DNA from 2 places in the Nitrobacter sp. MLSD-S21 genome. Region 1 is predicted to be linked to the other one. Evidence: predicted binding sites of a transcription regulator. Region 1 holds the regulator's gene; the other holds the start of a gene.

Region 1 (4,965 bases):
GGCGGCCCGATAGCGCCGCGTAGCGCTGCGGATCGATGCCCTCGCGCAAGCGCAGTCCCATGAGCAGGAATTCGTCGGCGCGTTCTTCGCTGTTCAGCAGATCGTCGGCGACGATTCCATTGCCGATCGCCTCGACCCGCATGAGCCAGGCTTCCGGCCGCTTTTCCGTGGCGACGGCATGCCTGATGCCGTCGATGTCGAGGCGACCGTGCGCTCCGGGTCCGATTCCCGCATATTCCTGGCCGCGCCAGTAAAGCAGGTTGTGCCGGCATTCCGCGCCGGGCAGCGCATGATTCGAGATCTCGTAGGCTGGCAGGCCGTGACGCGTGCAAACGTCCTGCGTGACGTCGTACAGCGCGCGTGCAATCGCTTCGTCGGGGGGCCTGAGTTTTCCGGCTGCGTGCAGGTCGAAAAACGGCGTACCCTCCTCGATAGTCAACTGGTAGAGCGACAGATGCTCCGCCGCTTCCGAGATCGCCTGCCGCAGTTCCTCGGTCCACATCGCTGGCGTCTGGCCGGGTCGCGCGTAAATCAGATCGAAGGAATAGCGATCGAAGACGGAGCGTGCGATCGCCACTGCTTCCAGCGCCTCGTGTGCGGTATGCAGGCGTCCGAGAGCCTTTAGCGAGGAATCGTCGAGCGCCTGCACGCCGAGCGACACGCGGTTGACGCCCGCTGCGCGATAGCCGCGGAATCGCGTGGCCTCGACGCTGGTCGGATTGGCTTCCAGCGTGACCTCGACGTTATCAGCGACGCCCCAATATTTTCCGATTGCGTCGAGGATCGCGCCAACGGTCTGCGGCCGCATCAAGGACGGGGTACCACCGCCGAAGAAAATGGAGGACACCTCCCGGCCGCGCGCGCGTGCGGCGGTGGTCTCGATCTCGCGCTTGAAAGCACGAACGAAGCGCTCTTCATCGATCGGCGCGTGGCGGACATGACTGTTGAAATCGCAATACGGGCATTTCGACAGGCAAAACGGCCAGTGCACATAGATGCCGAAGGCAGTGGTCGGATCAGCGCCGATCAAGAGCAATCTCCGCCAGCTTCACGAACGCGCGGGCGCGATGCGACAGGCCAAGGCCGCGCGGCGGAAGCCCGTGCTTTTCAATGCCCGTCATCTCGCCGAAGGTGCGCGTATGTCCGTCCGGGAGGAACGCAGGATCATAGCCAAATCCGGCCGTGCCCCGCGGCGGCCATACCAGCGTGCCGTCGACTCGTCCTTCGACTTCCTGGAGATGGCCGTCCGGCCACGCGACGCAGAGCGCCGAAACGAAGTGAGCCTTGCGCTTGTCCGCGCTCGTCGCGCCGCGCTCCTGCAGCAGGCGCTCGATCCGCGTCATCGCAACGGAGAAATCCTTGGTCTCGCCGGCCCAGCGCGCGGAATAGATGCCCGGCGCACCGTCAAGTGCGTCGACCACGAGGCCGGAATCGTCGGCAAAAGCCGGAAGCTTTGCGCTCAGGGCCGCAGCGGTCGCCTTGATCCGAGCATTGGCGCGGAAATCATCGCCTGTTTCCTCAGGCTCGCTGAGACCGAGCTCGCCTGCGGAGATTGCCTCGACGCCATACGGCGCAAGTAGCTCGCGCATCTCGGCGAGCTTGCCGGGATTGTGGGTGGCGATCACGAGCTTGCCGGCGATCCGACGATTCATGGCCGATCCTAGAGCCATTTCGACTTTGACGGAATTCAAAGTCAGGCTCCGGTTTCTTGTGTTGACGCAGTTTCTTGACGCGAACCGCTACCCACTCTGCTCGAAAACGCTATTGGAGGAGCATCCCGCGGAGCGCTCGCAGAACGAATCACGCCAACGCCATTTTCTGCAAATCCACCAGCCGTGCGACTCCTTTTTTCGCCAGCGCCATGAGCGCAAAAAATTCGTCGTCGGAAAAAGGTGTCTTCTCGGCGGTTCCCTGCACCTCGATGATGCGTCCCTCGCCGGTCATCACGAAGTTTGCATCGGTGTCGGCTTCCGAATCTTCTGCATAGTCCAGATCGAGGACGGGCGTGCCATTGTAGATACCGCATGAGATCGCTGCGACATTGTCTCGAAGCACGCTGGCCTTGAGCATGTTGCGGGCCTTCATCCAGTTGACGCAGTCGGCTAACGCGACCCATGCGCCGGTAATCGATGCGGTGCGCGTGCCGCCATCGGCCTGAATGACGTCGCAATCGACTGTGATCTGGCGTTCGCCGAGCGCCTCGAGATCGATTGCGGCACGCAAAGAGCGGCCGATCAGGCGCTGGATTTCGACGGTCCGGCCGCCTTGCTTGCCGGCGGAGGCCTCGCGCCGGGTTCGCTCCAGCGTGGCGCGCGGCAGCATTCCGTATTCGGCCGTCACCCAGCCCCGGCCCTGGCCCTTGAGCCACGGCGGCAGCCGCTCCTCTAGCGTCGCGGTGACCAGCACATGGGTATCCCCGAATTTCACCATGCAGGAGCCTTCGGCGTATTTGACCACGCCACGTTCCAGCGACACGGCGCGCAGTTCATCCGGTGCACGGCGGCTAGGCCGCATGGGAACCCTCCAGCTATTCTATGAAAATCGTCGTGCCGTGCTTTTAGGGGTGAGGAGCCGCACCGGCAAGGGTCAGAACTGCGATTGCCAAAGGCTGCTTGTAACTGGTGCGCCGGAGAGACAAACTAGATCCGGTCCCAGGCGCAACAGTCATTATACGCGGGAGATATCGTTGGCCCATCACGATCCGATCGGTCTGATTGCGCCGAACGCCGGGCTTGCCCAGTTGAACGAGCGGTCGCGCGACATTTTTCGGCAGATCGTCGAAAGCTACCTTGCAACGGGCGAACCGGTGGGTTCCCGCAACGTTTCCCGCCTCATCGCGGTGCCGCTCTCGCCAGCGTCGGTCCGCAATGTGATGTCGGACCTCGAACAGCTCGGGCTGATTTATGCACCGCATACCTCAGCCGGCCGCTTGCCGACCGAGCTCGGCCTGCGGTTCTTTGTCGATGCCTTGATGCAGGTCGGCGATCTGACCGAGCCGGAGCGCCAGTCGATCCAGACTCAACTCGCGTCGGTGGGCAAGGCGCAATCGGTCGAGGCTGCATTGGGCGAGGCCTTGACACGGCTGTCCGGATTGACCCGGGCGGCGGCAGTGGTTCTGACGGCGAAATCCAATGTACGGTTGAAGCATATCGAGTTCGTCAGGCTGGAGCCCGACAAGGCGTTGGTCGTGCTGGTCGCCGAAGACGGGCAGGTCGAAAACCGCGTGCTGACGCTCCCCTCCGGCGTCCCGGCTTCGGCGCTGACGGAGGCGTCAAACTTTCTGAACGCTCGAATTCGCGGCCGGACGCTGGCCGAGGCAGGGCTCGAGCTTGAAACCGCGTTGACGCAGAGCAAGGCGGAGCTCGACCAGCTCACACAAAAGATCATCGCGGCAGGAATTGCGAGTTGGTCTGGCGGCGACAGCGACGACCGGCAATTGATCGTGCGCGGCCATGCCAACCTGCTCGGAGATTTGCATGCGATGGAGGACCTTGAGCGCGTGCGGCTGCTGTTCGACGACCTCGAAACCAAGCGCGGCGTGATCGATCTGCTTGGCCGCGCCGAACGCGCCGACGGCGTAAGGATCTTTATCGGTTCGGAGAACAAGCTGTTCTCGCTGTCCGGATCCTCGACGATCATCGCGCCCTACAGCGACGGCGCCGGCCACATCGTCGGCGTTCTCGGAGTGATCGGACCGACCCGGCTGAACTACGCGCGCGTGATCCCGATGGTGGATTACGCGGCCCGCATTGTCAGCCAGATGCTCGGCGGCTGAGCCCGCCCGCCGCCCTGCGCTTGATTTTTACGCCTGAAGCACGATATCCCGCACGACCATCCCTTTTAATTCGAGACCATGTGCAAGAAGGCTGTGTAATGACCGATTCCGACGGCAAATCAAACAATTCCGGCGATCCGGCTCCGGAGGCCGAGCCAGTGGTATCCAAGCCTTACATTATGCCCGACGATCCTGAGGAGGGGGCGGTTGAAGCGCTGACCAAGGAGGTCGCGGACGCCAAGGACCGGATGCTGCGCACGTTGGCGGAGATGGAAAACCTGCGCAAGCGCACCGCGCGAGAGGTGTCGGACGCGCGGACCTACGGCATCTCGGGGTTCGCTCGCGACGTGCTGGATATTGCCGACAATCTGCAACGCGCGCTTGATGCGGTGTCCGCCGAGGCACGCGCGGCCGCCGACCCCGGACTCAAAGCCCTGATCGAGGGCGTGGAGTTGACCGAACGCTCGCTGCACAACGCGCTGGAAAAACACGGTGTGAAGCGGTTCGATCCGGCTGGTGAAAAATTCGATCCCAACGTCCATCAGGCCATGTACGAAGTTCCCGATTCGTCCATCCCCGTCGGCACGGTCGCGCAGGTCATTCAGGCCGGCTACATGATCGGCGAGCGGGTGTTGCGTCCGGCGCTGGTAGGTGTTGCGAAGGGCGGAGCCAAGGCAGCCGCGTCCGAATGAATCCGCCCGTTCGCGGGCTTACCAATATTATGTCCTCGGGCTTGAATGCGAGAATCAAACACCACTGGCCGATATTGGTTGCTGGTCGAGTTTTGAATTCGACATTCACGCCCGGGACGCGCGGCTAGGTGGGTCGCGAATGTCAAATTCACTCCACTAGCGCGGCCGGATACCGTCACGAACCGCGCGGAAGCGCGAAAAAGCTTCAGACCACCCATCCCGCGGCGTACTTCCGATCAGACGCATTGCCGTTTTTCCGCTGCCAAACACCAGCCACTGCACGACCGTCACTGGCGTATTCGTTCGTGTGTTCGTGCCGTCGATCCGCGTTTCAAAACCGGGCGATCCGTTGATCCGCATCGACTCCGACATGGTGATACGTCCCTCACGCAGGTTCGGGATCGTGGCCGCGATGTCGCGCGCAAATCTGTCCCGGTCGTCCGGTCGTTCAGGGACCGAACCGATCGGGCTGATAATCATAAAGGCTTTGCTGTCGAT
Region 2 (4,965 bases), on a different contig from region 1:
CGGCTGTTGCAGACTTGTTACCAAGTCACCCATTCGTCGCCCCTCCAATAACCTCGCCCCTCATGTTCGTGGAAGACGACATGCGGGTCGGCGCGCCAACTATCGTCGTGAAGGACGATCCTCGCGTCCGGCGGGTAGCTGTACTGATCCGGTGTGTGCCAGTCTGGTGCGTTCCTGACTGGGGGTACACCGCCTGGGCTAACTTCATTATCGCGATTCATGGTCAAACAACTCCGGTAAATTCTCAGCCGTTTAAGACCGTCCGGTTAGCCGGACAAGCCATCGCCTAGCTCGACTACAGCGTCTATTCGCAACGCTTCTTTCAAATCATCTGGATCAATATCGAACGACTCGATCGTTAAACGCGCTCTGCGCGAATCGGTCGCTCTGAAGGACGTCGCTATCCGGCGGAACGCGAGGAACGACAAACCTTGGATTTCCTCCTCGTCGGTTACAACCTCGTAGGTACCCGGCGGAAACGGCCGATCGATGCCTTCGATGCAGAAGCTATGTTTGAAAACGACGGAGTCTCTACGGGATTTGACGGTCATAAAACGCTCTCCGGTCACGTTGTCCCTCGAAGCTCCGACGGAGATAACCGCGGAGATCTCGATCACAACATTCGATCTAAAATTACCAACGCCAAATGACAGAGCCCAGAATGACGAGGCCAAGGAACAGAGGAATAACAATCGGCGGAACAAGCCAGTCCCGGACGCGGGATGGTGTCTGAAGCGACATAACAACCTCCCACACATACCCACATTGTCGTGAACTGTGGGGGTTGACTTCTGTAAGGACTAAAATTCTGGACGCTCTTTAGGAAAGTGGGGGTATGAGCGCGTGATCGCAATGGGAGTTGCGCGATAATAGGAAATTTCGTTCTTGCAAACCGCTTGCGGCGCGATCACAGGAAAGTCCTGCACGGCAATAGCCGCGCCCGCGTTCGATGCCTGGCGTCGGGGCCGCAACTATGATGTTTGTGGGCGAACTTGCTCGGTTAAAACGCCGGCCAAGTTCGCCTAATTGCTGCGGCGCCATGTTCCCATTGCGCCGCCCTCCCTCGCTTTCTCCACCATACGCTCCCGCTGTCCGCGACAGGCCGGTTACTTGCCGCTCCAGCCGCCGAGCCACCCAATCAATCGGCGCGAGCACGGGGGGTGTCGCCGGTCAGCTTTGCCAACACGTGTTGCAACTGGCGCGTTTCGGTGGAAATCGATTAATATCGGTTATTCGCTGCAAATGAACGGCGGTGCTGGATGTGGGACTCGATACCAAAGTGGGTGCGCTACGGCGTCGGCGTGATCGTCACCATTTTTGTCGGGATCGCCATTTGGTACATGAGCCAATGAACGAAACGCCGAATTGGATTGCGTCCGGTAAGGAAAGTTGAAGGTTCGACGGGCTGATCCTCTGTCGGTCGCGGTTGTTTTTGCTGGGAGTCATCACCACATACAATTGACCCAACAAAAATAGGCAGCCGTGAAACCCTTAAAAGATAAGCAGGAAGAAACTCAGCCTGAGGAACTTCGGCCTCGGAACACTCAACGCGCGGATATCATCCCGACCGCAGGTTTTGCAATGGTCGTGGACGGAAAGCTGAAGGCTAACTTTGCCGATGAGGAAGTCGCTAAGGCGGCTGGTGCTGAGCTACTGGTAAGATTTCCAATACTTCGCGTAGAAGTATACAACGCCGAAACTAAAGTCCGCACCAAAGTCGATGCGATGCGTTAATCCAGTAAGTAGTCACGCTCATCCACTGGAGACCATACAATCCGGCTGGCGCTCGCAGGTGCGTTGTGGTCGCGTGGTGTGACGTCCGCCATTCGAGCGGTCAGCCGTAACCCGCGTGATGCAGAGCAATTTCCTCAAAATCGATCGCGTGCTCTTCGAACCCGCCGCCGCGGACAGTGAAACTGCTGATGCGCTTGCCGTATCGCCGCGCGATCAATTCTGCGAGACTTGCTGTGCAATGTTTGGTCTAAGGCACTAACAAAAAAGGAACGGACCTACATATCAAGTCGAGGGCCCTATCCCCCTAGGATCCCGCACGGTCCCGCACCTTTTGCCCCCAAGAGTCCCGCGGGGCCGTGCGCCGCCCGTCGCAGAAAGCAGGAAGCCCCATAGACGCCTCACACAACGCCCAGATCACCTTCCGCGCCAATCAACTATGGGAAGAGGCCGGCAGTCCTGAAGGCGAAGAGTTCTATGCTCAGGCCGAAGAGGAGCTGCGCGAGCAAGAACGATCCAATCCCGATGCGCACGAATCTTCAGATTGACCACGAGCCCACTGTTATCTCTGATACCTATCCTCGATAAATCTCACCGATTGCCGCTGCATGTTTTGGTGCACGCCATTGAGCCAATGGTAGCGGTGGTGGCACCGTCGGCAAAGCGAGCAAAGTCGTTATCGGACATGCTTAGATAGCGGCCGTTCTTCGGGTGCCGCTTATTATGCAGGTTTATGTCTTGTCGCTCTTGCAGCGAGCGCAGATCTTCTTGTGTAGCGAATAGTGTTAGCTGATTGCTCGTCCGGCGTCTGAAGGCCGAGTGAGTGGTAGGCGGTCCAGCTCTTGCGAGGGATTTTGCGGCCGTCACGCAACGCTTCGAGAGCACCGCTGAGATCGGATCCGTAGTTTTCTTCCATTGATGTTGATTGTTCTTATCCCTATTCAGTTTTCAACGAGCCGCTATCAGTTTACGCGCTGTGTGGTTTACATCCGTTGAACGGAGCGGATGGCCTGGGAAGGCGGAATTGGCGCATAAACAATTAAAGCTGCCCCGCATTCGCAGAACGGCTCGTATTCGGTATGTCTCCGCCAACAATGGCGCAGATGAATTCTACCACATCGGTAAAATGCACACGCGCAATCGTCATTGTTTCAAACAAAGGCATATGTGACGTCTACCACGCCTCGAGCCGCGCAAGCTTCGCTATTCCCACCCTAACGTTCAGTTCGGGCTAATCAGGAAGTCTCTATACTTGCGGTCCCAGCCCTTCATATGCCTGAGCAATGCCTGGCGCCGCTGTTCGGGCATGCCGGGGCCGTGTTCTATGAAGTCCTGAACAGTCTTCTTGAACTCGTTTGCCCGCGACTCCGAGCCCTGCGTCAGGTCGCCGTACTGCGCGACGATTTCCGTCACCCGAACTTCTATGTCATCCATCTATATGGTCCTCTGAGGCCTATCTGATATGGTGACCGCGCGCCCACATAGCTAGCTCCGCCTGCTCCGAAAGTCCTTGAACGAAGCGTCGATCAGGGGAGCTTGTCGAGCACGATCAGCTGCCGCTCCTCGCGCCTGCCGGACGCGCTTCCAGGAATGCCTCCAGGGTATCCTTGACCTGCGGCACCTTCACGTCGGTGCTTTCGGGCCCGTCGCTGAAGCGCGCGAGTATCTCCTGTATCTGCTTCTCGGCATCGTCATCATCGCTTATCCTCATGCTCCCATCAGCCCTTCTGCCGAACGGTAAGAGGGCAGCCCTGATATTTTCGAAGCCGGCGCGCGGGTTGCCGTTGGTTTGAAATCCGCCGTCATCAGCGATGTTGCGTACCTCGATCGAAGACATCTCCATCGCCGATAAGGTGCAATGGCGCCCGGTTCGCAATGGCGATGTGATCTCCGTCCCCGCTGGCACATGCATGCGGTCGGCGCCGAAAGCCGGAAATATCGCGGTCGCAGATCTTGTGCGCTAGCGTTCCGGGCTTATGTCAGGAGCGGCTGGCACTCGTTCATTACGACTGCCAATTCCAGAATCCCAACAGCAAAGTAGGATCGCATGAACTTCCGTCCGCTTCACGATCGCGTCGTGGTCAAGCGTATCGACGCCGAAGACAAAACCGCTGGCGGCATCATCATTCCGGATACGGTCAAGGAAAAGCCCTCTCAGGGCGAAATCACTGCCGTCGGGCCTGGTGGCCGTGACGAGGCAGGCAACCTGATCCCGATCGATCTCAAGGTCGGCGATCGCGTGCTGTTCGGCAAGTGGTCCGGCACCGAGGTAAAGCTCGACGGTCAGGATCTCCTGATCATGAAGGAAAGCGACATCATGGGCGTTCTCACCGATCTGCCCGCCGCCAAGAAGAAGGCCGCGTAAGCATAGCCATTTTTCCTAATCCTGAGGAGTCGGCGCAGCCGGAGTCTCGAAGGATAAGGCTCGCAATCCAAATCTCATTTCTCAAGAAACCGTCCAATCGCGCGGTCTTTGGGATCTGACGAAAACGGAGATCATTATGTCAGCCAAAGAAGTCAAATTCGGCGTCGATGCTCGCGACCGCATGCTGCGCGGCGTCGAGATTCTCAACAATGCGGTGAAGGTCACGCTTGGTCCGAAGGGCCGCAACGTCGTGCTCGACAAGCCCTATGGTGCGCCGCGCATCACCAAGGACGGCGTCACCGTCGCCAAGGAAATCGAGCTTGAGGACAAGTTCGAGAACATGGGCGCGCAGATGGTGCGCGAAGTCGCTTCCAAGTCCGCGGATGCTGCCGGCGACGGCACCACCACCGCAACGGTTCTGGCGGCTGCGGTTGTGAAGGAAGGCGCCAAGTCGGTCGCCGCCGGCATGAACCCGATGGACCTGAAGCGCGGGATCGACCTCGCGGTGGAAGCCGTGGTCGCCGACCTCGTCAAGAACTCCAAGAAGGTCACCTCGAACGACGAAATCGCCCAGGTCGGTACCATTTCATCCAATGGCGACACGGAAATCGGTAAGTTCCTTGCCGACGCCATGAAGAAGGTCGGCAACGAGGGCGTCATCACGGTTGAAGAAGCCAAGTCGCTCGAGACCGAACTCGAGGTGGTCGAGGGCATGCAGTTCGACCGCGGCTATATCTCGCCCTACTTCGTCACCAACGCCGACAAGATGCGCGTTGAAATGGAAGATGCCTACGTCCTCATCAACGAAAAGAAGTTATCTCAGTTGAACGAATTGCTTCCGTTGTTGGAAGCCGTGGTGCAGAGCGGCA

Evidence for each region. The regulator HrcA, encoded in region 1, represses chaperone genes, less so after heat shock. The targets are predictions, from matches to a motif close to GTTAGCACTCNCNNNNNGNGAGTGCTAAC.
Region 2: a site for HrcA is predicted at 3,720-3,748, ahead of AC1RT6_RS10215 (co-chaperone GroES). Genes of this name have one in related genera too.

What each region holds. Positions count from the first base shown of each region.
Region 1 covers NZ_JBXASZ010000004.1:174,950-179,914, forward strand. Annotated here, with positions in the region: gene hemW (radical SAM family heme chaperone HemW) at 1-1,030, opposite strand, end outside; gene rdgB (RdgB/HAM1 family non-canonical purine NTP pyrophosphatase) at 1,017-1,652, opposite strand; gene rph (ribonuclease PH) at 1,801-2,514, opposite strand; gene hrcA (heat-inducible transcriptional repressor HrcA) at 2,687-3,775, shown strand; gene grpE (nucleotide exchange factor GrpE) at 3,874-4,467, shown strand; gene AC1RT6_RS14105 (hypothetical protein) at 4,624-4,965, opposite strand, start outside.
Region 2 covers NZ_JBXASZ010000003.1:69,494-74,458, reverse strand. Annotated here, with positions in the region: gene AC1RT6_RS10240 (hypothetical protein) at 267-551, opposite strand; gene AC1RT6_RS10235 (hypothetical protein) at 1,483-1,734, shown strand; gene AC1RT6_RS10230 (DUF2934 domain-containing protein) at 2,091-2,279, shown strand; gene AC1RT6_RS10225 (hypothetical protein) at 2,953-3,165, opposite strand; gene AC1RT6_RS10220 (hypothetical protein) at 3,281-3,568, opposite strand; gene AC1RT6_RS10215 (co-chaperone GroES) at 3,779-4,096, shown strand; gene groL (chaperonin GroEL) at 4,233-4,965, shown strand, end outside.